Regions from separate parts of the Bacillus sp. FDAARGOS_235 genome, predicted to be linked through region 4. Evidence: riboswitches for the same ligand, from Rfam matches in the RefSeq annotation. Region 4 holds a riboswitch; each other region holds the start of a gene.

Region 1 (7,647 bases), 1.5 Mb from region 4:
GGTATTTAACAATATAAAAAACAAGACACAGCATATTTCTGTGTCTTGTTTTTTAATACGACGTATGTAGTATTATATATTTCCCCTCATGATATATATTTATATTAAAGATATGAGATGAAAAATATAGAATACGTTCTTTTTCTCTGTTTATTAGTCCCTAACCTAATAATACGCGAACGAGTTGAATAATTGTTTCGTTTTCTACTTTGTAGTAAATTTCTAATCCTTTTCTTTCACTAGAAACGATTTTAGCACTTTTTAATTTTGCTAAATGCTGTGAAATTGTAGACTGTGGCATGTTTAAGCCAGTGTACATTGTAGAAACGTTGCTTGGACCACGCTCGATTAATCCTTTTACGATACATAAACGAACTGGGTGAGCAAGTACTTTCAATAATTCTGCATTGCTTTCATAAAGTTCTATTTCTTTTTGAAAGGTTTCTAACATGTTCTTTTCCACCTCCGTGTGAGCTGTTATACCATACTATACATACCAAAAAATTAAAGAAAAGAAAACAGTTGTTGCAGAAAAAATTTCCTAAAGTAAAGAAATTGTAAGAAAAGAGACCCTGATGTAAATAAAATGGATAAATTAGCACAGTTTTGTAAAATGACGCTTTTGGGCGAAAATTTTGATGCATTTTAAAAATTGAAAGATATAGATATATTTGTAACACAATTTTATCATGATTTTCTTATTCTTTCAAATGAATATACAAAATTTTTAAAATAATATGACAAAGGAATTATAATGCTATATATAGAATATAAAACAGGTTAAAAGAAGCCCGATGTAATCAGCTTTTTTATGAGGATAATGAGACACTTGAGTGTAGCTGATCAATCTTAGAATGATCAAGTCATTCGTCATTTATGCTAGAGCTCATCTTTTAGCAACTTTAAAAATCTGTGATTCCATATATTCTCATAAAAGTCAATTGTCTCTTTTGCGGACATAAATGGATTGTTTAATGTAGAAGTTATTTTAGGTGCCATAAAGTTTTCGTACCCTAGTCCGTGAGCAAATTTAATCGTAGCATCCATACAGTACTCTGTTTGGGCGCCACAAAATTCAATACGATGTACAGATAATTGATCTAAAATTTCTTTTAAGTTTGTTTTATAAAATGAATTTGCATGTGTTTTTCTCACAAAGAAATCTTGGTCTTGAACATCTAGATCAGTATGAATAGCCCAAAGTTCTTTTTCGGGTACTAAATCATCATCACAATGTTGAACAAAAATGATTGGTTTATTTGATTTTCTGTATGAAGAAATTCTTTTATTTACTTTTGTAAGCAAGTTTTGTAAATCAAATAAATGCTCTCCGCTATAACATACCCCATTTTGTAAATCGATAACGATTAAAATATCAGAACAAGTATCCATTATTTTTACCCCCTTGTATTTCTTAATATATCGATAAAACCATTATTTGTAAATAAGTGATGTGCTTTTATCCCACTATTTGTGGGAGGCGGGCTGCCCGTAAACGCCCGATTGGTGAAGGCTAATAATGAGTGGGAATGAACAAAACCCCCAATGATTAAATTTTTGTACAGAGATAATAAAGTAGTTTCATTTACAATAAAATTCTTTAAAAAACAATAAAGTTGTTTTATTATAATTGGGGTAGAGTCAAGAAAATACGCATTTACAACGATAAGTATTTTGATACAAGTCTTATGAGACATTATGAGGTCTAATTGAAAGGTGATTGGATTATGTACCGATAGGTTTTACTCTATTGAGATTGTGAAGTTTCCTACTTAGACTAACGGGGCAGGTTAGTTAGATAAAGGGATATTTGGATTAAGATAGATGTAAGTAGAAAAACTACTAAAGTAATAAGATTTGCTTCAGTAAAATAAGGTATATTATATTTGTTGAATAGATTCTCTGTAAAGACAAGAAAAGTAGGTGAACAAAGTGGGCAAATATCAATTGGATTACAAAAGTCAGGTAGCTGTGGCAAAGTTTCATGAAAAACAGACGCCTGCCAAATTTGATAAAAAGCAGCAACTTGAAAAATTGCGTGCGGAGTATTTGAAAAAGAAGCAAAAACAAACAGATAAATAATATGTTTTGTTTGTCTGATTGTTTTGTATTCGGTGTAAACAAAAGGAAATAGGTAAGTTATTCATCGTTCAAATATATACAGGCTATTTTTTCAAACATCTTTCTTAATGAACTAACGCATGCGTTAGTTCATTAAGAATAAATAAAAAAGTCGATTCCTTGAGAGGGGAATCGGCTTTTTTTAATAAGTGATATTTCCTTAGCGTTGTAAATCCGCATTTTCCTGACGCTACCCCTCATTAGACTAACGAGGAGGATGGTTGAAGAAGACAAAAAAATTTGAGTACAAAAAGAAAAAACACTAAAAAGAATATACTAAACCGCATAAAAAGAAGATATGAGAACTTAATCTCATATCTTCTTTTCTCTCTACGCATTTACAGGTTCTTCTACATAAGAGAGGGCATTTTCAAAATCGGATATTAAATCGTTAACATTTTCAAGACCGACTGATAAGCGAAGTAATGAATTAGAGATACCTCTTTCATCACGAGCTTTTTGCGACAGTGCGGCGTGGGACATTTTAGCTGGGTAGGAAAGAATCGATTCGACAGCTCCTAAACTCACTGCAAAAACAGGTAATTTTACTTTTGATAAAAATTGGCGGAGTGCATCTTCTGACTGCAAAGTAAACGATAAGACCGCTCCAGCTGACGTTGCTTGAGATTGTTGAATATTAAATCCAAGATGTGTTTGTAATCCCGGATAATAGACATTTTGTACTTTAGCATGCTCTTGTAAATAGTGTGCAATTTTATTGGCATTTGCAGCTGAGTGCTCAAGACGTACATGTAATGTTTTTAGACCGCGAAGTACGAGAGAACAATCTTGAGGTCCTAAAATAGCGCCAAATGCATTTTGTAAAAATCCAAGCTTTTGAGCGAGTTCGGCATCTTTTACGACCGTTAATCCGGCAGTAACATCACTGTGACCAGCAATAAATTTTGTAGCACTATGAAGAACGACATCGGCGCCAAGATCAAGTGGCTTCTGGAATAATGGTGTCAAAAAAGTATTATCAACAAATGTAAGAGCACCAATAGATTTTGCGAGTTTAGAAACCTCGCGAATATCTGTTACTTTTAAAAGTGGGTTAGATGGTGTTTCTACATAAAAGAGTTTCGTATTCGATTTAATATTTTGCTTTATTTCTTCTAAATTGGTCATATCAACAAATGTATGTGAAACACCGTAACGGGAGAGTACTTCAGTTATAATTCGATAAGTGCCTCCGTATACGTCTTCTGAAATGAGAACGTGATCGCCTTGTGAAAGAAGGAGAAAAGCAGTAGAAATCGCTGCAATGCCTGAGGCAAAGGCGAATCCTTTTGTTCCGCCTTCTAATAAAGCAATGATATCTTCCAAAGCTTCACGAGTTGGATTTCCAGATCGGCTATAGTCGTATTTGCCAAAAGTATCTACATCAAACTGGTGAAATGTTGATGTGTTATAAATGGGAACGTTAACAGCTCCTGTTTGTGCATCGTGTTTATATTGGTTGTGTAGTAAGAGTGTATCTATAGAATAACTCATATTCTCACACCTTCTTTTACAAGTTTAATGGCTTGATTTAAGTCTTGAATTAAATCATTACTGTTTTCAATGCCGACGGAGAATCGAAGAAGACGATTACATACACCGTTCGCCGTTCTGATTTCTTCTGGAATATCAGCATGTGTTTGCGTTGCTGGATAAGTCATTAAACTTTCTACACCACCAAGGCTTTCGGCAAATGTGATTAAGGATAAAGATTGTAAGAATGGATTAATCCAAGCTTCATCTTTAAGTCGGAATGAAATCATACCGCCTCTCCCTGGATAAAAGACATCTGTCACACCATCCTCATCATTTAAATAAGTAACAACTGCTTTCGCATTTTCTTCATGTTGTTTCATGCGAAGCGCTAAAGTTTTCATACCACGAATTAATAGCCATGAGTCAAATGGGCTTAAGACAGCACCGGAGGCATTATGATAATGAGCGATTTCCTCACAAAGTTCCTTTCCTTTTGCAACGACAAGTCCGCTTAATACATCATTATGCCCACCTAAATATTTCGTTGCACTATGAAGTACGATGTCAGCACCTTCTGTTAATGGCTGCTGTATATAAGGCGTGTAGAATGTATTGTCTACGATAAGAAGTAGTCTGTGTCTTTTCGCTACAGTTGCGACAGCGGCAATATCAGTAACTTGCATTAATGGATTAGTCGGAGTTTCTATGAAAATAGCCTTCGTTTCAGTTGTGATAGCTTGCTCAATCTGTTTAATAGATTGTGTATTTACGTATCTACATCGAACATTCCACTTTTTTTCGTGTTCGGAAAATAAGCGATACGTTCCCCCGTATAAATCTTCGGATACAATAAGTTCATCTCCAGAACGGAATAATGAAAGGACGAGGAGAACAGCTGCCATACCTGAACTACAGGCATAACCTTGTTGGCCATATTCTAAATCTGCGATTGCCTGTTCTAAAAGACCACGAGTTGGATTTCCAGTTCGTGAATAGTCAAAGCCGGTAGATTTACCAAGTCCTTCGTGACGATAAGCGGTTGAGAAATAAACGGGTGGATTAACAGTTCCTGTTGTAGTTTCGCTACGATTTCCGATTTGTGCTAGTTTTGTTTCGATAGTTGACATGTAAAAATTCCTCCTTTTTAAATTGAACCAGTAGTTGAATATAAAATAAAAAAAAGCCTTCTAAGAAGAAGGCTTTCGGATTGAATAGAGTCTTCTTCTCATCTGTCAAATCTTTCACAATTTGCTGGAATTAGCACCTTATTAACAAATGTTAATGGTTGCTGAGGCGTCATAGGGCCAGTCCCTCTACCTCTCTAGATAAGAATGTTCGTATGAAATTTTTATTATGTTTTTAACTTTACAACAAAAGTTAATTGAATTGCAACTTTATTTTAAATAATTTTTATTTTTCCGCAAGTGTCATTGACTTTTATATTTGTGCATGCTAAATTTATAAAAAATTAACAAACATTGTTAAAAGGGGAACGCATTTCCTTTTAGCTACATAAATAAAATAATAAAGACAACTCTTATTGAGAGCGGTGGAGGGAAAGGCCCTGTGAAACCCGGCAACCTTCAAACGAAATGTTTGAAACGGTGCTAATACCTGCAAAACGAATGTTTTGCATAATAAGAGGCGGAACAATTATGTCCCCCTCTTCAAAGTGAAGAGGGGGTTTTTATATTGATAGAAATGAGGGAGATTCGTGAAATTACTAGATTTATTATCAAAAGGAATTGTAATAGGTGATGGTGCGGTTGGAACGTTATTACATTCACATGGTTTGCAAAGTAGTTTTGAAGAATTGAATGTATCTGATCCAGACCTAATTATATCGATTCATAAACAATATGTAGCTGCTGGTGCAGATGTGATTCAAACAAATACGTATGGAGCAAATGAGGCGAAATTACGTATGTATGGCTTAGAAAATCAAGTTGTTCAAATTAATAAAGCGGCAGTGAAGCTTGCGAAAGCATCTGTTACAAACAGAAATGCAATTTTAGGAACAATCGGTGGTATGAAACATATCGGAGCTGTCACAACGACTGATATGGAGCGAGAATTTATGCTACTTGAACAGGCAGGTGCTTTACTAGAAGAACAGGTTGATGGATTACTATTAGAAACTTTTTACGATGAATTTGAATTACTTCATGCCGTTAAAGTATTGCGTAAGCAAACGAATATTCCGATTGTTGCTCAAGTAGCGTTACATGAAGCAGGTACGACTCAAAATGGAAATGATGTCAATGAAATATTAAAACAGCTTATAGATTACGGTGCAAATGTTGTTGGATTGAACTGTCAACTAGGGCCACTTCATATGACGGAAGCTTTCAAAATGATATCGATTCCGCAGAATGGCTATTTATCAGCATACCCAAATGCAGGTCTCCCAAATTATGTGGAGGGACGTTACGTATATGAGGGAAGCCCAGCTTATTTCGAAGCGATGACACCGAAATTTATTGAGCAAGGTATTCGGTTATTGGGTGGTTGTTGTGGTACGACTCCAGAACATATTCAAAGTATGAAGCGCGCTGTTGCGAATGTTACACCTGTAATAGAAAAAGACACGATTCAAAGACCGAAAGTAGTTCATACACACGAGAAGCGTTCGAAGGTACAGGTTACTCTTGCGGAAAAGGCAAAAAAACAAACGACAGTTGTAGTGGAATTAGATCCGCCGAAAACGTTAGATACACAGCGGTTTTTTGAAGGAGCAAGAGCGTTAAAAAGAGCGGGAGCAGACGCTATTACTCTAGCAGATAACTCATTAGCATCGCCTCGTGTTTCGAATATGGCAATGGGCGCATTATTAACGAAGCACGATATTCCAGTATTGACACATTTAACGTGTAGAGACCATAACGTCATTGGACTACAATCTCATTTACTAGGTTTATCAGCGTTAGGTATGGAGGAAGTATTAGCTTTAACTGGTGATCCAGCGCGCGTTGGTGATTTTCCGGGAGCAACTTCTGTATATGATCTGTCCTCTATAGAGTTAATTAAAATGATTAAAGAAATGAACGATGGACGTTCCATTTTAGGGAAATCCATTGGACCGGCAACAAGGTTTTCAGTCGGAGGTGCTTTTAATCCTCACGTAAGGCATTTAAAAGCAGCGGTAAAGCGAATGGAACGAAAAATAGATGCTGGGGCTGAATATTTCTTAACACAGCCGATATATGATGTTGCTTTAATAGAAGAAGTATATGAAGCAACAAAACATTTGGAACAACCTATTTTTATTGGAATTATGCCATTAGTAAGTAAGCGGAATGCAGACTTTCTCCATTTTGAGGTGCCGGGTATTACTCTTCCTGAAGAAATAAGAGAGAGAATGGATGGACACGAAACGAAAGAGGCAGCTATCGAGGAAGGGATTCGTATTTCACAAGAGTTGATCGATGCAGCGATGAAATATTTTAACGGTATCTATTTAATTACACCATTTCTAAAATATGAAATTACAGAACATCTTGTTAAATATGTGAGAGAAAAGCAAGAAGTGAAAGAAGGTATTAATTGATGAAGTGTATAGAAGAAAAATTACAAAATAACATTTTAATATTAGACGGTGCAATGGGGACAATGATACAACAAGAGGACTTAACTGCGGAAGATTTCGGAGGAGAAGAGTACGAGGGCTGTAATGAATATTTAGTAGAAACAAGGCCGGATGTTATTTTAAAGATTCATAAAGCTTATATTGAAGCTGGAGCTGACATTATTGAAACAAATACATTTGGGGCGACAAATATCGTATTAAGTGATTATGAGCTGTCTCATTTAGATGAAGAACTAAATGAAAAGGCAGCACGATTAGCGAAACAAGCTGTTAAAGAAAGTGGGAATGAAGTATATGTTGCAGGTGCGATGGGACCGACAACGAAAGCAATTAGTGTTACAGGAGGAGTTACATTTGAAGAACTAATAGAAGCTTATACTAGGCAGGCGAGGGGATTATTAAATGGCGAAGTTGATGTGTTACTCGTTGAAACGAGTCAAGATATGCGTAATGTGAAAGCTGCT
Region 2 (7,647 bases), 200 kb from region 4:
ATGATATTTTGTCACCTGTCTTTTTATCTTTACGAATAGCTGCATACGCCACCATTATCGTCACAATTTTAGGAACGATTATCGGTCGGTCACTAGCACGCTCCTCATGGAGATATAAAGTAATACTAGAAACTATTTTCTTATTACCAATGGTACTTCCGCCAACTGTAATCGGATTTTTTCTCATTATTATTTTTGGAAATAACAGCCCCATTGGAAAGTGGATAGAATCGGTATTTCAGCAGTCCATTATGTTCACATCTACTGCTGCTATCATTGCTTCTACAGTTGTCGCATTTCCGCTCATGTATCAATCAGCAAAAACAGGATTTTCGATCGCAAATGTACAAATTGAAGAGGGCGCTCGCGATCTCGGCGCCAGTGAATATCAAGTTTTTCTACACGTTACACTACCGCTTGCATTTCCTGCATTACTAAGCGGTATGATCTTAAGCTTTGTTCGTGCACTAGGAGAATTTGGTGCTACACTCATGTTTGCTGGGAATATTCCTGGCAAAACACAGACAATCCCAACAGCAATTTATATGGCCATTGATGCAAGTAATATGCAACTCGCTTGGACACTTGTAATTATCACTATCAGTATGTCACTCATATTTCTCCTATGTATTCAGCTCATTAATAAAAGAATTACTAATTCTTAAAGCAGCTTTCGACAAAAGCTGCTTTTTTATTTCTTAGGAAATAAAAAATACTATATAAAGTGACTGAATTTTACCTTTTATTTAAATATACATTCTATTTGAATTTACTTTCTAAAATAGGCAATTTCCTGTTATTATATGGAGGTGTTTGAAAAAATGAAGAAATGAAAACGCATTTATATCGTGAATTCTTCATCCTGTTTTAGCGATCGGTAATCTTCTACTCTATTAGTGGGGCATTACCGATCGTTAGAACGATATGTAATTATATTGGTATAGCAAACCGAAGGGAGTCTTGTAATGGACATTTTATTAGCGCTTCTTCCTGCAATTGCATGGGGAAACATCTTATTAGTAAGCGTAAAAATGGGCGGTGGTGCATATAGCCAAACGGTAGGTATGACAATCGGTGCTCTATTCTTCGCAACAGTTATGTATGTATTTACTCAACCAGCTTTAACAATGACAATCTTGATTGTTGGTTTTATTTCAGGTGTATTCTGGGCTTTAGGACAAGTAAACCAATTAAAAACAGTTGAAAAGTTAGGTGTTTCTACTACTGTAACGATTTCTACTGGTATGCAACTTGTTGCAACTTCTATCTTTGGAGTTATCGCTTTCCGCGAGTGGACTACTACAACAACGATCATTATGGGAACGATTGCAATCCTATTAATCGTAGTTGGCGTTGTATTCACATCATTAGATGATAAAGAAAATGCACAGCCACCAGGACAATTGAAAAAAGGACTTCTTACTTTAATTGTTTCTACTTTCGGCTATCTTGTATATGTAATTATTATTCGTTGGTATAACATTGATGGTTGGTCTGCTATTTTACCACAAGCAGTTGGTATGTTTGTCGGTGCGGTTGTACTGACATCTAAACATAAGCCATTTAACAAATATGCAATTCGTAATGCTTTATCTGGTTTACTTTGGGGAACAGGAAACTTATTCTTACTTCTTTCATTACCACGTGTCGGAGTAGCGACAAGCTTCCCATTATCTCAAACTGGAATCGTTATCTCAACATTCGGTGCGATTGTCTTCTTAGGTGAAAAGAAAACAAAACGTCAATTGATCTTTATTGCACTAGGTAGTGTTTTAATTATCGGCGGCGCTGTATTACTTGGTCTAACAAAAGCATAAACTTATATTCTATTAAAAACCCCTGAGGCATATGTGTCCCAGGGGTTTTTTCGATTTTAATTATTTTCTAAATATAATTATTTACACGCACTTGTCCTTTATAGTTCTTCTTCCACTCTAGCAAACCAGCTACACATATAAAGAGATTAATAACAGCTAGTATTAGCATGACATATAAACCAGTGGAAATATAAATTACAATGCTAACTACGTTATACAAAATCCATAAATGCCAGTTCTCTAAGATTTTTCGACTTAGCATAAATTGAGCTACTAATCCTAATACAGCATTTAAAGCGTCTAAATATGGACTTGTTGATTCTAAATGACGGACTTGATAATAGCCCCAACCAACCCAAGCAACTAAAATAAAAATTATATAAAAGGTCCACCCCTTTAAACCTAAACGGACAGTTGCTTTTACCTCTTCTTCCCCACTACGTGCAATCCAATAATACCAACCATATACATTAAATATAAATTGAAAGACTGCTAATACTGCCATTGCATATAAATCTTGTATAATGAAAATATACAGAAATAATGTAACAGTAATCATACCAAATAAAAAGTTGGATACTTTTTCTCTTGCTAATAACCAAACATTAACAATCCCCATAATCGATGCGAAAATTTCAATATAACTCGATTGAATGTAAAATCCAACCAATACGCAAATAATACTAGAAATGAGTAAAAAAAGTGGACTTCTAACCATATTTATCTCTCCCCAGATGTGTAATAAATTCCATATCACCAGTATAAGGAACTCCTCTTATTTTTATCATGAATTCCCTTATTCAAAAACCCCCTCATTATCTATTCCATATACGGTAAGTCTTTTCTTTTTACAAAATTCTCTTAAAAATGGTATCGTTTTTTATAACATATCTCTACTAGAAGGGAATAAAGGATATGCTTACTAAACATCGAATTTTATTTATTGGTGCCGGTCGTATGGCAGAAGCTATCTTCTCCGGGTTACTTAAAACGAGTAAAGAATATATCGAAGAAATTATCGTTTCCAACCGAAGCAACATAGAAAAACTAGAACAATTACAAGGGCGATATAATGTGTCCATCACTACAGACTGGAAGCAGCATATTACATCCGTTGATACGATTGTTTTAGCAATGCCACCAGCTGCACATGAACAGTTATTACAGGAGTTATCTCCTCTTCTAACTGAGCAATTCGTTGTGACCGTTGCTGCCGGAATTGGACCATCTTATTTAGAAAAACGGCTTCCTCAAGGGACACCTGTTGCCTGGATTATGCCAAATACAGCTGCCGAAATCAGAAAGTCCATCTCCTTATATACGACGGGACATTCCGTAGGTGAAACGCATCAAGAAACGCTACAACTCCTTTTAAAAGGTATTGGTACCTCACAGTTTTGTACTGAAGAGGAAGTTCATCAACTTACCGCCATTACTGGTAGTGCACCTGCTTTTCTCTATCACTTTGCTGAAGGTTTAATTGAAGCGACGAAAAACTATGGAATTGATGAGAAAACGGCAAACCACCTTGTCATTCAAATGATTGCTGGTTCTGCCGCTATGCTCCAACAAAACGAAGATCCAGCTATGCTCCGAGAACAAGTAACAACACCAGGAGGTTCAACTGCTGAAGGCTTAAAAGTTCTATATGAAAATAATTTTTCAGAAGTCATTCAACAAGCAGTTGAAGCAACAAATAAAAAAGCTAGGGGGAAATAATATGAATTTAACAAGTTTAAAAGACTATACAACATTACATAATGGTGTAAAAATGCCTTGGTTCGGTTTAGGTGTGTTTAAAGTAGAGGACGGATCAGAAGTAATTGATTCTGTAAAAGCAGCTATTAAAAACGGATACCGCAGCATCGATACTGCAGCAATCTATCAAAATGAAGAAGGCGTTGGTCAAGCAATTCGCGAATCTGATATTCCTCGTGAAGAGCTATTTATCACTTCAAAAGTATGGAATAGCGATCAAGGTTATGAAACAACAATTCAAGCATTTGAAACTACATTAGAGAAATTAGGCCTAGAATATTTAGATTTATATTTAGTACATTGGCCTGTAAAAGAGAAATATACTGAATCATGGAAAGCGTTAGAAAAGCTTTATAAAGATGGTCGTGTTCGTGCTATCGGTGTGAGTAATTTCCACATTCACCACTTACAAGACGTATTTGAAATTGCTGAAATTAAGCCAATGGTCAACCAAGTGGAATACCACCCTCGTTTAGCACAAGAAGAATTACATGCTTTCTGTAAAGAACATAACATCCAGCTCGAGGCTTGGTCACCATTAATGCAAGGGCAACTACTGGATCATCCAACATTACAAGAAATTGCGACAAAATATAGTAAATCAACTGCACAAGTTATTTTACGCTGGGATTTACAAAATGAAGTTGTAACGATTCCTAAATCAATTAAAGAGCACCGCATTATTGAAAATGCAAACATCTTTGATTTTGAATTAAGCTCGGATGATATGAAAGCAATTCAAGCTTTGAATGAAAATCATCGCGTCGGTCCAGATCCAGATAACTTTAACTTCTAGCAGAAAAACCACTGCCATGTGCAGTGGTTTTTTTCACTTTAAAAAAACTGAAAATTTAAACTATGTTTCATTTGATTGACACTTCATTATCCAAGGTGTAAGATTTTGAATTATCAAAGAAACACAAAAATTAATAAAATTCATTCGTTTACTCATTGTATCAAGAGAGGTGGAGGGACTGGCCCTTTGAAACCTCGGCAGCAGGTTCATTTTGAATACTGTGCCACTTCCTGCAAGCTTTATGCTTGAAAGATAGAATGAGGGACTTCGTTTATATACGGGTACATAACTTGTATGTGAAAATCCCTCTTTCTCAATCAGAAAAGAGGGATTTTTTTATTTTTCATTTCCCTCATCATCATCCAAACTTAATTATTTAGGAGGAAAATCAAATGAAAAAGAAGTTTTTACCCGGTATCGCATCAGTTGTAGGAGTAAGTATTTTATTAACTGGTTGCGGTAGTTATAAAAACGAAGCTAGCGGAGCAAATGCAAAAGACGAGGCATCTAGTAAACAGGTTTTAAACTTATCTTCACCTTCTGAAATACGAACAATGGATACAGCTCGTGCTACAGATACTGATTCCGGTCAAGTAATGAGAAACGTATTTGAAGGTTTGTATAATCTTGGTGAAGGTAACAAACCTGTCCCTGGCGTTGCAAAATCCCATGAAGTAAGTGGCGATAAAACGAAGTACACATTCCACCTGCGAGATTCAAAATGGTCAAACGGTACTCCTGTTACAGCGAAAGATTTCGTCTTCGCCTGGCAAAGAGCTGTTGATCCAGCAACAGCCTCTGAATATGCATTTTTATTCTTTGATATTAAAAACGCAAAACAAATTAACAACAAAGAGCTTCCAGCCGATCAACTTGGTGTAAAAGCAGTTGATGACCATACGTTTGAGGTAGAATTAGAGCGTCCTGTTCCGTACTTTATTAGCTTAACGGCGTTCCCAACATTTCTACCAATTAGCGAGGAATTCTTTAAAACACAAGGTGATAAGTACGCTTTAGAAGATAATACAATTTTGTATAACGGAGCTTTTACACTAAGTGATTGGAAGCATGAACAAAGCTTTAAATTTAAGAAAAACCCTACCTACTGGGATAAAGATACTGTCAAAATCGAAGAAATCAATTTCAACATCGTAAAAGAAAAATCAACAGAAGTAAATTTATTCGAATCTAAACAATTAGACCGTATAAAACTAACATCTGACTTCGTTGATAAATATAAAAAGGATGCTAATTTTAAAGAACGTCCGAACGTAGGGGTACAATTTTTACGTATGAATCAACAAAACAAAGTACTTCAAAACGTTTCTGCACGCCAAGCAATTGATCAAACGATTGATCGAAAGTCCTTTGTCAATACGTTATTAAATGATGGCTCTACACCAACCTTTGGTCTTGTGCCAAAAAACTTTGCAAAAGGTCCTGATGGAAAAGACTTCCGTGCTACAAACGGCGATTTAACAAAAGTTGATACGAAATCTGCACAAGAATTATGGAAAAAGGCAAAAAAAGAACTAGGTTCTGAAAAGATAACATTAGAATTATTAACAAGTGACGGTGACCTTGAGAAGAAGACTGGTGAGTTTCTAAAAGGTCAATTAGAAAAGAATTTAGAGGGCTTAACAGTAAATATAAAACCGCAACCACGTAAACAACAAGTTTCACTCTTATTAAAAGGTGACTACGAAATCGGAATTGATGGTTGGAGCCCTGACTTTGCTGATCCAATTACATTCCTTGAATTGTTTACAACGAATAACCCTTACAACTTAGATCATTACTCTAATAAAGAGTTCGACGAAGCAATTGAAAAGGTGAAAACTACTTTAGCTGGTGATGAAAAAGCCCGCTTTGATGCATTACTAGCATCAGAGAAAATATTATTTAAAGACTCTGTTATTGCTCCTCTTTACCAAAAAGGCGAATCTTATTTAGAGAAATCTTATGTGAAAGGCATTGTACAAGTAGACTTTGCAGGTCAATTAAACTTCAAATGGGCAAAAATTGAAAAATAAAGTGAAACTTTAAACAACGTATTTCCACCAACTCCCATTGTTTTTTTGACAAAATATATTAAAAGTAGATTCCTTAATATGAGTGAATCTACTTTTTTAATATATTATTCCAAGAAATTAACGCTTTGTTTTTATTATTGACATATAGTTCTTTCTGGTGTTAATATTCTAAATAATCAAAGAAACGAAATATTTAACCATCAAAATATAATGTCTACTATGTTGAAACATATAACGATACATTATAGTTCAACATGTATATACATATAGAACACATGATTACCTATAAACAAATATTTATACTAGGTTTTATCTCTTTCTATAGCTACTTCAAGACATGGACATTATGACGTTATGAACAACACATTTAGGGAGGAACGAACAATGAAGAAAAAAGTTGTACCTGTTGTTGCATCTGTTTTAGGGGCAAGTCTACTACTAACTGCTTGTGGGGGAAATAAAAATAATGCAAGCGGAGCAAAAGCAAACGATAAAGCACCTGATAAACAAGCAATTAACTTATCATTTGCTTCAGAAATTCCAACAATGGATGTTGCAAAAGCAACGGATGGGGAATCCATGAACGTAATGCGAAATGTTTTTGAAGGTTTATATGCAATGGGCGAAGATAATAAACCAATTCCTGGTGTCGCTGAGTCGGTTGACGTTAGTCCTGATAAAACAAAATATACATTCCATCTTCGTGATTCGAAATGGTCAAACGGTACTCCTGTTACAGCAAAAGACTTCGCCTTCGCTTGGCAACGTGCTGTAAATCCTGAAACAGCTGCCGAATACGCATTCTTATTCTTCGATATAAAGAATGCAAAACAAATAAATCAAAAACAATTACCACTTGATCAATTAGGTGTCAAAGCCCTTGATGACAAAACTTTAGAAGTACAACTAGACCGTCCTGTTCCCTACTTCTTAAGCTTAACGACATTTGCAACATTCTTACCAATTAATGAAGATTACTTAAAATCGCAAGGTGATAAATACGGTTTAGAAACAAATCATTTAATCTACAACGGTGCTTTCACATTAGATAACTGGAAGCACGAACAAGGCTTCCAATTAAAGAAGAATCCTAACTATTGGGATGCTAAAACAGTAAAATTAGAAGAAATCAACTTCAATGTCGTTAAAGATAAGTCTACAGAAGTTAACTTATATGATTCAGGACAAATTGACCGTGTTGCTTTAACTGCGGAGTTTGTTGATAAATATAAGGGCGATCCAA
Region 3 (7,647 bases), 870 kb from region 4:
GAATAAATGCCCATTGGTTCTAAATGAATTTTTCCTGCGTTTACAATTTTATATCCTTTTTCTTGAATTTCTTTATCTAAATATGGAATGTGTTGGAAGTAATTCGCATCAATTTCTTTATCCGCTAACGCTTTATTCGGTAAAACATAGTCCTGGAACTTTTTAATCTCTAATTTAATACCCTTTTTCTCTAATATTGGCTGTGCTTTCTCCAAAATGACAGCGTGCGGCACGTTAGAAGCTCCAACGACAAGCTTATTTTCCTCTTTTCCCCCGCAAGCAGCTAATGTAAATACAGATAGCGCTGTAACAACTGACAGTATAATCTTTTTCATCTGATATCCCCTTCTCCCCTATAGGTATGTAGTTAGAAAAAAAGAGCCGGCATACACCAGCCCTTCTTCAAACAATTATTCTTTTACAGGAACAACTGCCCCTTTATACTCTTTAGTAATAAAGTCTTCAATTTCTTTAGAATGCAACACTTCTACAAGAGCTTTAATTTCTTTCTTATCTTTATCCCCTTTACGAACTGCTACGATGTTAGCATACGGAGAATCGCTACCTTCAATTGCAATCGCATCTTTTTCTGGGTTTAATTTCGCATCAATTGCATAGTTAGAGTTAATTAGAACAGCGTCGCCTTCTTTATTGTTATACACTTGTGGTAATAAACCAGGCTCGATATCCGTTTTGAACTTTAAGTTTTTCGGATTATCTGCAATATCTTTCGGAGTTGCACTAACTGGATCTACTCCGTCTTTAATTTTTAAAATACCTTCTTTTTGTAAAATTGCTAAACCACGTCCATGGTCAGTAACGGAATTACTCATAATGATTGTTGCCCCGTCTGGCAGTTCTTTTAAGCTCTTATACTTTTGAGAGTATACACCAATTGGTTCTAAATGAATTTTCCCCGCTATTTCAAAATCATATTTTTTATCTTTAATTTCTTTTTCTAAATACGGAATGTGCTGGAAGTAGTTTGCATCTAATTCCTTATCCGCTAACGATTTATTTGGCAACACGTAATCTTGGAATTTTTTCACTTCTAATTCAATTCCTTTTTTCTCAAGCAACGGTTTTGCCTTTTCTAAAATTTCAGCGTGCGGTACGTTAGAAGCCCCAACAACTAGTTTCTTTTCATCTTTATCTTTCCCGCCACAAGCAGCTAACCCAAAAATTGAAGTTGAAATAAGTGCTGTAAGTAATAATTTTTTCATTTGAAATACCCTCCTGTTTTCATTATCTTTTATCTATTCGAGTCGTTACACTATCACCAATCCACTGAATGAAAAATACAACTAGTAACACACAAATTGTCGCAACGATTGTTACATCGTTATTTCCACGCTGGAATCCTTCTAAGTAAGCAAGTGTTCCAAGACCACCAGCACCAACAACTCCCGCCATTGCTGTGTAGCCTACTAAAGCAATTGTCGTTACCGTAATACCAGATACTAACGCTGGTAATGATTCTGGAATTAACACTTTTAAAATGATTGTGCTTGTTTTTGCCCCCATTGCTTTTGAAGCTTCGATTACACCTTTATCAATTTCACGAAGTGCAATTTCAACCATTCTTGCGTAAAATGGTGCCGCTCCAATAATTAAAGCTGGCAATGCTGCACTAGCCCCGAGAATTGTTCCAAGGATAATCTTTGTGAATGGAATTAATAAAATGATTAAAATGATGAACGGTATAGAACGGAATATGTTTACAAAGGCTCCAATCCCTGTATTAACCGCTTTGTTTTCCCATAAATTATCTTTCGATGTCATAAAGAGTAACAATCCTAAAATGAGTCCTAAAACAAATGTGGCAAGCGCTGCGATTGCCGTCATATATAACGTTTCACCAGTCGCTTCTAACATTTGATTCCAATCAACATTTGCGAGTAACTTATCCATGTGCAATCACCTCCAGCTCTACTTGATCTTGATGTATTCCCTCTATCGCTTGCTGGATTGCTGTTTCCTCACCATTTAAATGAACAACTAAACTTCCGTAAGAACCGTTATTCGTTTGTGCGATATTTCCTTGCAAAATGCTAACTTCTATATCACTGCGTTGCATTAATCTTTGAAGTACTGGTCTTTCTACAGCCTCGCCGACAAACTGCAAGCGAATTACTTTGCCATCTGGATATTTTTCAATTAAACTTTCAATTGTTTCGTTTGTATCTTCAGAATCTGTTAACTGCTGTACAAAGCGTTTCGTAATGTCTTGCTGTGGATTACGGAATACGTCAAGTACTGGACCTGTTTCTACGATTTTCCCTTTCTCCATTACCGCAACACGATTACAAATCTTTCGAATTACGTGCATCTCATGTGTAATCAATACAATTGTTAAACCGAGACGCTTATTAATATCAAGTAGTAAATCTAAAATTTGATCTGTCGTTTCCGGATCCAGTGCTGACGTTGCTTCATCACATAAAAGCACTTGTGGGTTGTTAGCTAACGCTCTAGCAATCCCAACACGTTGCTTTTGTCCACCACTTAACTGGGATGGATACGCGTCTCCTCTTCCTTCTAATCCAACGAGATGAATTAACTCATCAACACGTTTTCTTCTCTTCTCCTTATCAACACCTGCAATCTCAAGTGGAAATGCGATATTTTCGCGTACAGTTCGTGACCAAAGTAAGTTGAAGTGCTGAAAAATCATTCCAATTTCTTGCCTTGCCTTACGAAGTTCACTTCCTGTAATTGCTGAAATGACACGATTTGCAATTGTAATTTGGCCAGAAGTTGGTTTCTCTAACTGATTAAACAGCCTTATTAAAGAACTTTTCCCAGCACCACTATATCCGATAACACCAAATATTTCGCCTTTTTCTATTTTTAAATTGGCGTTATCTACAGCAGTGACATCACCGCTTTTTGCCTTATATATTTTCTTTACATTTTCTAATAAGATCATGATGTTCACCCCTTTTTTAAGTAAAAAGCGCAAGCGGCTCGTTTAGAACAAGTGGACGCCCGAATCCCTGACGTAGAGGCGCTTTTTGCCTCATAGGAAGGGATGAAACGAACGACTGTTCTAGCCGCTGGAGCTGGATTTCATAAAACTTTGGATAGACTCCGCAATTTTTTTATTTTTCATGCGTGTAATCTATCGCCATAGCTCCTCTTATTATTTGAATGTCCTCCACATTCAAACAACAAAAAAACCTTTCCGCTTTAGAGAAGCAGAAAGGTTTATATGCGTATATAACAACATTATCCCTCTCTCTCATCTCTCAAAGCATTCGCTTTGCAGGAATTGGCACCATTTCAACATAAGTTGACGGTTGCCGGGCTTCACAGGGCACAGTCCCTCCACCTCTCTTGATAAGAGAAATCAGATTTAATTTTCGTCTGATTTGTAATTTATGAAATTGTCTATATTTTATGAATTGAATTGTATCAATATCCACACGTCATGTCAACAAGAATTTTCACAAAACAAGAAACTTCAGAATTTTAAGCACCTACTGACATCGGTTTACATATATGAAACATCGATTCAACTAATAGCATCGTTCGATATGTTCCCGAATATTGCACACGTCCATCGTTCATTAACGTTTGCAATCTTACATTTCCGTTCACTAATTGTTTTACATCCTCTTCATCTAAGCACACAATTTGTTCCGTTCCTCTTGCCTCTTGTGACAATTCTATATAATCTCTTGAAATTTGTAATGAACAACTTTCATCTCCAAAGCGGAAATTAACAGTTTTTTCTCCTTGTCTTAAAAGCGGTTCTAAATGATATTGACCGTTAGCGTAATTTACAAATGATTGAAGCAAAGAATATAATTTCACCCTAAATCACATCCTTCATATCACTTTCTATTACATACCATTTCCCTCTCACTAAAGAGCAATCCTGTTACTTTCGCTCGACAAATACTGTATCCATCCCGCATGTCGACATATTTCCCAAGAAATATGTCGAGGCGGCAAAAACTTTGCCGCCTACTTTAATTCCGTATATAAATATTCAACCGAATGAAATGCATATATCTTCTTCATGAGTGTCCCATTTTCAAAAACAAGTAAACAAGGCACACTTTCGATTCCATACTCTTTCGCTAAATGCGGAGCATAATTTAAATCTAACATTCCAATTTTCAACTCTTCAATCGTCATCTCGACAACCGTTAACATCTTCTTTGCTAATTGGCATGTTCCACACATCGGTGTATATACATATAGCACTGTTTTTTCTTCATTCTCTATTAGGGCTGTAGCTTCGGCTCCTGTCCAGTCAATCACTTCTATCATTCCTTACCGTAAATATTCTGTATAAACGTCAATGTCAGCTCCCCATAATACATTTGCTAAATGTGAAGAAGGTGCAGTCGCCACTTCTCGGTACGAGCGATCAATATAAATATGCTCTGCTTGCGGAAATTCTTTTCGAAACTGTTTCCTTAACTTTTCTCCTGCATCATCAGCATCCACTAGCACATATACGTCCTTATCAAAAAACTGATCAATGAGCTCATCCATTTTCGACAAACCAATTGTACCATTTGTACAAACAATTTCCACCGGTTCACGAATAATAGATTCAATCTTTCTTCTGTCTGATTTACCTTCTACAATAATGACTTTTTCTACATAAATCATATGTCATCACCCGATCACCATATACTATACAACCTTTAACCTAGTATATAGTATATTCGTTATTTTCATGTTGTTTCCTGTTTATTTTTGCAAAAGAAAAGCGGAAGCGGCTTGTTTAGATTGTAAAAAGCATGAAACTTCACTAAATAGATTTCCCATTAATGTACTCTCACATGATAATTGATTCATATATATGTGCTTTTCAACTCATTATGTAGCACAAAATAAAAAGGACAGCACAAAGGCTGTCCTTCAGTTGACTAAAATTAGTCTTGGTTTGTCATTTCTGCATATTTTTCTGCAGTTAATAACTTCTCAACTTGGCTTGCATCAGAAAGTTCAACTTTAACCATCCATGCACCCTCGTATGGAGATTCGTTTACAAGTTCTGGTTGGTCACTTAATTCTTCGTTTACTGCTACAACTTTACCGCTTACAGGTGCGTATAATTCAGAAACTGTTTTAACAGATTCTACGCTTCCGAATGGCTCGTCAGCTTCGATTGTTGCACCTACTTCAGGAAGTTCAACGAATACGATATCGCCTAGCTCACCTTGTGCAAAGTGAGTAATACCGATTACAACTTCATTACCTTCAGTTTTTACCCATTCGTGTTCTTCAGAGTAACGTAAATTATTTGGAATGCTCATGACTGTACCTCCAGTGAATGTATTAATTATGTAAAAATACCTTATTGGTACTTTTTCCACACACTTTCAAACTGCTCTTCGTTAAAACCAAGTGTTACATTCGTTCCATCTGTTACAATTGGACGTTTAATCAACATGCCATCAGATGCTAAAAGCTCATACATTTCGTCTTCGCTTGCATCTTTCAACTTATCTTTTAGACCAAGTTCGCGGTAACGCATTCCACTTGTATTAAAGAATTTTTTTAATGGTAATTCACTTTTTACATGTAAATTACGTACATCTTCTTTTGACGGTGGATTTTCAACAATATGAATCATCTCATATGCTACATCGTTTGCCTCAAACCATTTCTTTGCCTTTTGACATGTGCCACACTTTGGATATGAATAAAATGTTACTGTCATAAATTCACCTACTTTTTTACTAACCTTTACCTTTATCATATAGAAAACGTTTTATTATTTCAAACGATTATTCGCTAAACTTTTACTTATTTCGTGATAAATTTTAATAATCCTGCGAATTTTTCTTATTTTTCCGCCATTTGTTAAGAAAAAAATAAATATATAATTTTTTTCGATTCTTCTCTCATTCTGCATCGAACATATATCTTAAACAAACGTTTGATTAATTTTCTATTTTTCTATGTGAGCCTTTGTGCTGCATCAATTCTTTCCTACCGAACATACATCTTAAACAAACGTTTGATTAATTTCCTATTTTTTTATGTGAGCCTTTAAACTGCATCGATTTCTTCCTACCGGACATGCATCTTAAACAAACGTTTATTCAAAAAAGAAGAAGCCCCTTTTACGGCCTCCTCCATCATCGACTTAAATAATCTGAAATTGTTTGAAACACTACTATATACATATTATGAATATTTTGATTGGAAACCGTATCTTTATATAATCCCATACCCCAATACTGTCCTTCAGGGTTTCCCATATTTACAAATCCTTGCGTATACATCATAGCTCTATCCTTTGGGGCATTGTCATAATCTAAATCTTTTTCAGTAAAAATTAAGTATGGTTTATCTTGTAAGCCAATAAAAAACACTGGCTTCTTTAACGATAAAAATAAGTCCGTATACCGCTCCTTTGATGCCTCTTTAAAATATTCTTTCATAACGAAAAAACCATCAACTTTTGCTGATTTCTCCTGCATCTCTTCTAGCTTTACACTTTCAAACTTTATATTTCTAAACGTATCTTTCGGTTTTTCTCCAACAACTCCAATTACGAGTGCTCTCCCGTTATATTCTAATTTCTCTCCTTCTTTATCCTTTGCACACCCAGCACTCACTAGGCATATCAATATAAAAAATAAGAAATACGATAAACGCTTCATATAGCACTCTCCCCTTCTTTTAAGTCAAGTGACAAAAACGTAAGGTTAATTCAAGAAAATGTAAGTAAAATCGATAGCCCAATTTACGTTTCTATATTATAATCAATTGAATTTACCTACATTACTAAACATAGGAGATTATCATGAAGAAATTTAAACTTTCATCTTTTCTTCCGTTAAGTTATATACTTCTACTCGTACTCGTAAGTCCCCTTTACGACGTATTAAATAAATCAACTGTTCACGCAGTAGATGTCACAACTGTAGTAGATGATTGGATTCCATTTGTAAAAGCATTTATTATTCCTTATTTACTTTGGTTTCCTTACTTATACGGCGCACTTATTTATTACTGCTTTGCTGATCGAAAGCAATATTACGTTACTTTAAGTAGTGTAATTCTTGGCAAACTTGCTTGTTTTTCTATTTATTATTTTTGGCAGACAACTGTACCACGTCCAACTGTCGTTGGAACAGACGTATTTTCTGAACTAGTTCGCTATATTTATAGTATTGATCAACCGGTAAACTGTTTCCCTAGCATTCACGTTCTTACGACATTTGTAATTATGTTAGCTGCCTTTAAGCGTAGAGAGCAACATGCTTTTGAATATTATATCCTTACTTTCTTCGGTACACTTATCATTTTATCAACACTATTTACGAAGCAACATGCATTTGTAGATGCTGTTTCTGGAATGACGCTCGCGAGTATATTATACTTCGGCGTTCAGCTCTTATTAGCAAAAGAAACAGTACGCATTCCAGTAAAACAAAATCATAAGATGTAACATAACAAAAAAGCAGACTGTGGCTTCTTCAGTCTGCTTTTATCTATTATTAAGGAGATTTTCAAATTAAGATTGCGGTACAGTCATATCACCAGAATGAATACGACCTGCTTTTTTAAGAGCAATGTAAAGTATATAAGAAACAGCTACTGGAATGATGATATAAGTGATTGCCATAGCTGGAAGAACTCCCCATCCTTGACTGGAAATTAAATTAATTGGTG
Region 4 (7,647 bases):
GTTGCAGGAGAGGATCTAGTAGGTGTATTACTCGTTTATGAAAATGGCGAGACGTATATGTATAACGTAATGAATAGTAGCCAAGTTTTTCATAAATATAAAACGAATGCAACTTACTTCCAAGTAGGGTGCGGAATTTATGCAGGTTTGTGTAGTTTACTTTTAGATCACTTTGGACAAGGTGCTTATTATGTCGAGGAATTATTATTAAATACAGAAAGTAAGTACGGTGAATATTTAAATTTATATATGAAGGATTTTGTAATAGGGCATAATGATTTTACGGATGGACTGCTACATGATAGGGTCAGATGGATATAAGTTGTGACTAGAAAGGAAGGAGAAGTCTCCTTCCTTTTTAGTATTATAAGGTTACGTATTGCCCTGAAAGCAATTTCATACTTATAATTTAAGGAGATAACGGTGGGGATTTTTTTTCGTATCGATCAAGGGGAGTTTTTATATGAACAAATACAAGAGCTTGATTTATGAAGAAAGAAAAGCTTTAAAGGTATTTATATTATTATTCTATATTATATTTTTTTCATATGACGCTATATATTATTTTGTATATCCTGCTATGAATATTAATGGAACAACGGTAGGATGGCCAGAAGGAAGCCTTGGGATAGGCGTATATATATTTGTAATAGCATTATTCCCTATTTCAATGTATCTTCAAAAAAGAGGTTATGTATATTCTATAAAATATTTATTTTTATTTGGCTACATGTTTATCAATCTTATAAATAATTTAATGATTTATTTGCGAACGGATAGAGCTTTTGAACATGGTAGTATGGTAGAAATGTTATTAATTTTATTTGCACCGGTTTTCGTGAACAGAAAATATTTTTATTTAGTTTCCTTTAGTGTAATTGGAAAGTACGTACTTTTTACATTGATACTACAAGATCTAAAAGTTGTGATTCCGCTTGTCTTATGTGTATTCTATTTCATTATTTCACATTCTTTGTTGAAACGATTTCAATCTTATGTAAGAACGGTTGTTGAAATGATGAACAATATGAAAGAGACGGAAAATTTAGCTGTAATTGGGACTATGTCTACAACAATTGCGCATGAAATCCGAAATCCATTAACGGCTTTGAAGGGGTTTACGCAAATGCAAAAAGAAAGAAACCCTGAAGATATGATGAGCTATGAAATAATGTTACAAGAAATTGAGAGAATTAACGGATTTGTTAGCGAATTGATGTTATTAGGAAAACCGAAACCAACAAATTATGAATGGTGTAACATACGGGAAATCCTTTTATATGTTGTGCAGTTAATGGAAAGTTATGCGAGTCAATATAAAGTGAAAGTTTATTTGCAAATAGATGGAAACTTACCCGTTATAAACGGTGATGATAAACAATTAAAACAAGTGTTGTTAAATATTATTAAAAACGGAATAGAATCAATGCCAGAAGGTGGGGATATTCATATTCGGGCATATGAAAAAACTAAGGGGTATTTGTGTATTGCTGTCGAGGATCAAGGATTTGGTATAGAGGCAGGAAAATTAGAGAAGATTGGAAAGGCTTTTTACACAACGAAGGAGAATGGTACAGGGCTTGGTTTAATGATTACATATAAAATTATTAAAGAACATCAAGGGAGTATCACGATTCAAAGTAGTATGGGTGTGGGAACGAAAGTGGAAATTTATTTACCGACGATGTAGCGAAGTAGAAGAAAATATTTTTCAGAAAAGTGTTCTTCTTGTGTAAATATAAACATTTAATAAAATGTTTCAAGAAGGGTTTTTTTTATAAAATACTTCGTTTATAATGGAGGAAAATATCGACATGAGATTGGTTACTCATGTAACGGTTCGGTAGTGTTATGAAAAGAAAAGAAGGGGTGCCCGCGCATCCTTTTTTCTATGCAGATATGATGAAAGAGGTGGTATTGATGGAATTAACATTAAATTCGACTGTATGCTTACACACGATTCAATTTCGAAAAGAGCAAAAGAATTATATTGTAAAAGATACAATTACAGGAGAAAAATATGAAATGCCGCCACTTTGGATTGATGCATTGGCAATGATGCGTGACGGTTTTTTATTGGGAGAAATTGAGGAGAAATTAAAAGAAGAGTATCCAGCAGAAGAAGTAAATATACTAGCATTCACGAGGCAACTGTTAGAGCTAGAACTTGTTGGAATGGTAGATGGGGAAGAGATAGCTTGTACAAAGAAGAAAGAGAAAGATTATTTAGCTTGGGTACGTCCCCGGTTGGAACAATTTTTCCTTAATGTAAATAAAAAATATAGAAGCAAAGGTCAGTGATGATCTTTGCTTTTTTGTAGTCCATATTTTAAAAAATAACAGCGAATGCCCTTGCGAAAGCACCGTCACTATTTTTAATTTTTAAAGGTGCTGCTGAGAAAAAGAAACGTTTCGCTTTAATAGCATCTAGATTTGTTAAGTTTTCAATTAAGAAAATATTATTGCCTAACAGTATGTGATGAATGGGTGATGTTTCTGTCGTTACCTCATCGGGAGAAATAAAATCTAAACCGACTGATTTTACTTTTAATTCAACTAGTTCTTCAGCTAATTCTTCGGAAAGATAAAATGCTTCTTTCTCATAAGCTTCTGTATTCCATTTATTAGATAGATTAGAATGGAAAATGACAATATCGTCTTTTTTTATGTCGGCATTATGCAATACTTCTTTAGGGAGTTTTCTCTCTTGAACATGAGTGACATCGATGAGAACTGCTTCACCTACAAACTGATCAAGGGGCAATTGATCAATCGTTGTTGCACCAGAAATAAAATGCGCAGGAGCGTCGCAATGTGTACCGACATGAACGACCGAATGGAAATCTGTAACTTGATATCCCGTTTCTTCAACGCTTGTAATGGCTTCTAGTTGGATTGTTGGTGTTCCGGGAAATTGAGACATATTATTTTCAAACGTTTGTGATAGATCAATTACTTTCATTTTAAATACCTCCAATATATGTTTTTCAAATAATAAAAAGCCCATCTTTCATGATCAAGAAAGATGGGCTTTACATACTAGTTGCGTTTTATCTTCCAAAATGCAATGCATTTTGCAGGAATTAGCACCTATTCGGTTCTTATAAACTGAGGTTGCTGGGCTTCAAAGGGCCGGTCCCTCTGCCTCTCTTGATAAAGGTTTATTCAGTTTCGGAATTCGAAATATTCATGATATTTAGAATTGTAATTCATTTCCTTTTTTCATGCAATACAAATTAGGTGTTCACCCAAATAAAGTTGCTCGCATATTGTAGCTTATGTAAGTAGACTGTTGCGAAGGAGTGAGTGCAGTGACAGGGAATGTGTTAAATTATTATGCTGGTGGTAATACAGCTAGAGGATTTCATAATTTATACGAAGAGAATTTAAAAGGGCTAGATAGGTTGTTTATTTTAAAGGGTGGTCCAGGAACGGGAAAATCTTCTTTAATTAAGGCAATAGGTCGTGAATGGGTTGAAAAAGGATATGATATTGAGCTTTTGCATTGTTCTTCCGATAATAAATCGGTTGATGGTGTAATTATCCCGAAGCTAAAAGTAGGAATTGTTGATGGAACATCTCCGCATGTTATCGAGCCAAAAATGCCAGGAGTTGTTGAGGAGTATATCAATTTAGGGGTTGCTTGGGACTCAGATAAATTAAGAAAGCAGAAGGTGGAAATTGAACGATTTGTTTCAGAAGCAAGCAAAGCTTTTCAAACTGCTTACGCTTGTTTTCACGAGGCGCTAATTATACATGATGAGTGGGAGAAAATATATATTAATAACATTGATTTTAATAAAGCAAATGAACTAACAGATCAGCTGATTCAGAAGCTATTTACAGATAAAGGAGGGAAACAATCGCTTGTGAAACATCGCTTTTTAGGAGCAGCTACACCGAAAGGAGCAGTTGATTTTGTTCCTAATTTAACAGAAGGATTGCCACATCGTTATTTTATAAAAGGACGCCCGGGCTCTGGAAAATCAACAATGCTCAAAAAGTTATCGAAGGCAGCAGAAGAAAAAGGTTTTGACGTTGAAGTATATCATTGCGGATTTGACCCGAATAGTCTTGATATGGTTATTGTAAGAGAATTAGGATTTGCAATTTTTGATAGTACCGCACCACATGAATATTTTCCAAGTCGCGTGGGTGATGAGATTATAGATATGTATGCTCTTATTGTTAAACCGGGGACGGATGAGAAGTATGCTACAGAAATTCGTGACGTTTCCATTCAATATAAAGCAAAAATGAATGAGGCGATGTCTTTCTTAGCAAAAGCAAAATCAGTTCGTGATAAATTAGAACGAATTTATATTGCTGCTATGGATTTTTCAAAAGTGGATGCATATAAAGAGGAAATTCAAAAAGAGTTTGAACGAATTGCGGTTAGTGTAACAGAAAAGAACAAGTAAAAAATAAGGGATTTTGGTAGGCTGTCGGGAATTTTCTGACAGCTATTTTAGTATGTAGTAAGCTTAGTAATATATTTGTCGAATTTCCAAGGAAATAATCAAAAAATGGAGAGGGTATGAAATGAGAGAGAAAATTAAAGCGGAATTAGCAAGAATTGAAAAAGAGAATGATGTGAAAATCTTATTTGCAGTGGAATCAGGGAGTCGTGCTTGGGGATTTCCATCGAAAGATAGTGATTATGATGTTAGATTTGTTTATATGCATCCGGTAGAGTGGTATTTATCAATTCATGATAAACGAGATGTAATTGAGTATCCGATTAGTGATGATTTAGATATAAGTGGCTGGGATATTAAAAAGGCATTACAACTGTTTGGAAAGTCAAACCCAGCTTTACTTGAGTGGATTCGATCACCAATTTTTTATTCGAAAAACTCTAACTTTCCAGAGCAGCTTCAGCAAATGAGTGAAAAGAATTTTGATCCAAAAGCAACGATATATCATTACTTACATATGGCTTCAAAAAATTATCGTGAATTTTTGCAAGGCGAGAATGTAAAGTTGAAAAAGTACTTTTATGTATTACGTCCTATTTTAGCTTGTCAGTGGCTAGAAGAGAAAGGGACATTACCTCCAGTAGAATTTAATCGATTGATTACAGAACTATCTATAGAACGTAGTGTATTGAATGAGATTGAGAAGTTGTTAATAAAGAAAAAAGCGGGTACGGAATTAGATGTTGGATTGAAAATTCAAGTGTTAAATCAATTTTTAGAAGAACAAATTGATTATTATCAGCAATACGTGAAAGGGATTGAAAAGGGATTAGGGATTGATATTGAGAGTTTGAATACACTATTTAGAAATATGTTGTTTGAAGTAAATAAAAAAGAGCACAAGTAAATTTGTGCTCTTTTTTTATCCCGCTATTTGTGGGAGCCTTACTGCCCGTAAACGCCTGATTGGTGTGGACTAATAATCAGCTGGGGATGCACCACAACACTGATTAAAGTTTCACTTTATTTTGTAGGAATAAAGAAAACAGATATAGCTGCGATAAGACCTGCAAAAGAGAATAAGTAAAAATTCCATGCTAAGTCATATTGCATTGTCATAATAATACCGACAAGAATAGGTCCAGCAATTGCACCAACTCGGCCAAGTCCAAGTCCCCAGCCTAAGGAGGTAGCTCGTATATGTGATGGGAAGTATTGTGTTACATAAGCATTTAATATTTGAGTAATACCAACTGATCCAATTCCAGCAAGACCAATTAAAAGATAAATGATTGTAACAGAGGGTTTAATTGTTAGTAGTCCAATACATATGGCTGCCATAAGATAGGAGATGCTAATAACAATTTTTGCTCCTATACGATCGGCAATCGCCCCGGCAAATAATGCGCCGATAGCTGCAGTAATATTTAGCATAAGTAGAAATGATAAACTAGATCCAAGAGGATATCCTGCCTGACGCATCATCTGTGGTAACCAAGTATTTAAACCGTATATTAAAAACATTCCCATTATATAAGTGATCCAAAAAAGTAGCGTTGCTTTTATGTATTCTTTTGAGAATAACGTAAGAAATCCATTTTTCTTTTGTATATTAGATGGTGCTTCAGAAATTTCATCTTTTACATGGAATTCAATTTGAAAGCGATTAAGAATTTTGTTCACTTCTTCTTGTCGATTCCGCGATAATAAAAATTGAATGGACTCAGGTAAATAAAGAATAATGAAAGGAATGAGGAGTAGCGGAATCATTCCGATGCCAAACATAATTCTCCATCCGAAATCTTCTAACATAAACATGGATAAAATAGCACCTAACACGATACCTAAAGGATAGCCGGTAAACATAAGAGCATAAATAAAAGATTGCCGTTTTTTTGATGAATATTCAACAGTAAGTGCGGAAGCCGTTGGGATAACACCGCCTAATCCGATTCCTCCGATAAATCGAGATAGCCCAAATAATTCAGGAGAAGGAGCAATTGCAGCTAAGCCCATTGTGATAGAAAAAAGAGCTAAACAGCATATAAGTGTCCACTTTCGTCCAATTAAATCTGTAATGGTTCCGATTAGAATAGCGCCAATAAACATCCCAAATAGAGCATAGCTGGCAATTGTTCCAGCTTGAGCTGGTGATAGTGCCCAGCTGTTGTCTTCTAAAAGCTTTGGCAGAACGGCACCGTAAATACCTAAATCATATCCGTCAGCTAGAATGGCGAGCCAACAAATAAAAACAACAAGTTTTGTAATAGAGCTTGAAAAGATAGTTTCTGTAGATTCTAGATGAGGTGGAGCAGAAGGTTGCATAGTATTCACCCCTTTTATTTGTAGATGAATATATTATTTTATTTACTGTTAATATTCCCCTTCTTATGTCGAAATTTATATGAAAAGGTGTCATGAAAAACAAAGAAGTTCAACAGGATTCTTGTTGAACTTCTTTGTTTTTTTATTCGTTATCAACTCGTTTTAATGGTTGATCTGCTGGCCCTTCCATAACATCGCCATCAATTGAAAAACGAGAACCGTGGCAAGGACAATCCCAAGTACAATCACCGTTATTCCATTCAACTTCACAGCCGAGGTGTGTACAAGTCGTATCGACGATATGTAGTTTTCCTTCTTTATCTTTATAAGCACCTGCTCGTTTACCGTTGACATGTACAACGGATCCTTCGCCAACTTCAAGATCCTCTGGTTTACGTAATGCAGTTTCAAGTTTCCCTTCAATTAAATGTTTAGCAACATCAATGTTTTGAGAAAGGAATGTTTTTATATCTGGATTTGCATGAAAGCGTGATGGTGCAAACAGCTCTTTATATGGGCTGTGGACTTTTAGAATGGAATCCTTCAGTAAATGAGCTGCAGCAGTTCCTGTTGTCATTCCCCATTTGCGATATCCAGTTGCAACAAATATATTTGGATTGCTTTCGTTAATATGTCCGATATAAGGGAGCTTGTCTAGCGTAATCAAATCTTGCGCTGACCATCTATAGGGAACTTCATCTACTCCAAAAGTTGCTTCAGCAAAAGAATAGAGTGCTTCATAATGAAGCATCGTATTTATTCCCTGTCCCGTTTTATGGCTCTCTCCGCCAATCAAAATCAACTTTTCTCCATTGTTTGTTATATAGCGTAAGGAGCGTTTTGGATCATCAATACTTAAATACATGCCACCTGGATAATCTGTTTTTGCTTTTATTGCAAGAGC

What was found. Region 4 has a riboswitch for S-adenosylmethionine ahead of A6J74_RS14895 (cyclase family protein). Riboswitches for the same ligand answer to the same signal wherever they lie in the genome.
Region 1: it holds a riboswitch for S-adenosylmethionine, as region 4 does, so the genes downstream of both, A6J74_RS23205 (bifunctional homocysteine S-methyltransferase/methylenetetrahydrofolate reductase) here and A6J74_RS14895 (cyclase family protein) in region 4, are expected to answer to the same signal.
Region 2: it holds a riboswitch for S-adenosylmethionine, as region 4 does, so the genes downstream of both, A6J74_RS15895 (peptide ABC transporter substrate-binding protein) here and A6J74_RS14895 (cyclase family protein) in region 4, are expected to answer to the same signal.
Region 3: it holds a riboswitch for S-adenosylmethionine, as region 4 does, so the genes downstream of both, A6J74_RS19445 (methionine ABC transporter ATP-binding protein) here and A6J74_RS14895 (cyclase family protein) in region 4, are expected to answer to the same signal.

What each region holds. Positions count from the first base shown of each region.
Region 1 is NZ_CP020437.2:4,064,530-4,072,176, forward strand. It holds gene A6J74_RS23175 (class I SAM-dependent methyltransferase) at 1-17, shown strand, start outside; gene A6J74_RS23180 (ArsR/SmtB family transcription factor) at 161-451, opposite strand; gene A6J74_RS23185 (cysteine hydrolase family protein) at 880-1,392, opposite strand; gene A6J74_RS30095 (hypothetical protein) at 1,933-2,082, shown strand; gene metC (cystathionine beta-lyase) at 2,452-3,615, opposite strand; gene metI (cystathionine gamma-synthase/O-acetylhomoserine thiolyase) at 3,612-4,724, opposite strand; SAM riboswitch class I at 4,820-4,929, opposite strand; SAM riboswitch class I at 5,132-5,241, shown strand; gene A6J74_RS23205 (bifunctional homocysteine S-methyltransferase/methylenetetrahydrofolate reductase) at 5,312-7,144, shown strand; gene metH (methionine synthase) at 7,144-7,647, shown strand, end outside.
Region 2 is NZ_CP020437.2:2,730,386-2,738,032, forward strand. It holds gene modB (molybdate ABC transporter permease subunit) at 1-665, shown strand, start outside; gene A6J74_RS15875 (GRP family sugar transporter) at 966-1,817, shown strand; gene pnuC (nicotinamide riboside transporter PnuC) at 1,885-2,535, opposite strand; gene proC (pyrroline-5-carboxylate reductase) at 2,733-3,536, shown strand; gene A6J74_RS15890 (aldo/keto reductase) at 3,538-4,371, shown strand; SAM riboswitch class I at 4,526-4,630, shown strand; gene A6J74_RS15895 (peptide ABC transporter substrate-binding protein) at 4,764-6,404, shown strand; gene A6J74_RS15900 (peptide ABC transporter substrate-binding protein) at 6,789-7,647, shown strand, end outside.
Region 3 is NZ_CP020437.2:3,405,766-3,413,412, reverse strand. It holds gene metQ (methionine ABC transporter substrate-binding lipoprotein MetQ) at 1-335, opposite strand, end outside; gene metQ (methionine ABC transporter substrate-binding lipoprotein MetQ) at 411-1,223, opposite strand; gene A6J74_RS19450 (methionine ABC transporter permease) at 1,246-1,911, opposite strand; gene A6J74_RS19445 (methionine ABC transporter ATP-binding protein) at 1,904-2,929, opposite strand; SAM riboswitch class I at 3,239-3,346, opposite strand; gene A6J74_RS19440 (hypothetical protein) at 3,472-3,816, opposite strand; gene A6J74_RS19435 (thioredoxin family protein) at 3,970-4,278, opposite strand; gene A6J74_RS19430 (toprim domain-containing protein) at 4,282-4,626, opposite strand; gene gcvH (glycine cleavage system protein GcvH) at 4,893-5,276, opposite strand; gene A6J74_RS19420 (arsenate reductase family protein) at 5,318-5,683, opposite strand; gene A6J74_RS19415 (hypothetical protein) at 6,105-6,632, opposite strand; gene A6J74_RS19410 (phosphatase PAP2 family protein) at 6,776-7,423, shown strand; gene A6J74_RS19405 (PTS sugar transporter subunit IIC) at 7,490-7,647, opposite strand, start outside.
Region 4 is NZ_CP020437.2:2,534,900-2,542,546, reverse strand. It holds gene A6J74_RS14910 (hypothetical protein) at 1-321, shown strand, start outside; gene A6J74_RS14905 (ATP-binding protein) at 464-1,690, shown strand; gene A6J74_RS14900 (hypothetical protein) at 1,921-2,301, shown strand; gene A6J74_RS14895 (cyclase family protein) at 2,330-2,962, opposite strand; SAM riboswitch class I at 3,048-3,160, opposite strand; gene A6J74_RS14890 (PRK06851 family protein) at 3,312-4,421, shown strand; gene A6J74_RS14885 (nucleotidyltransferase domain-containing protein) at 4,543-5,325, shown strand; gene A6J74_RS14880 (MFS transporter) at 5,442-6,743, opposite strand; gene A6J74_RS14875 (FAD-dependent oxidoreductase) at 6,886-7,647, opposite strand, start outside.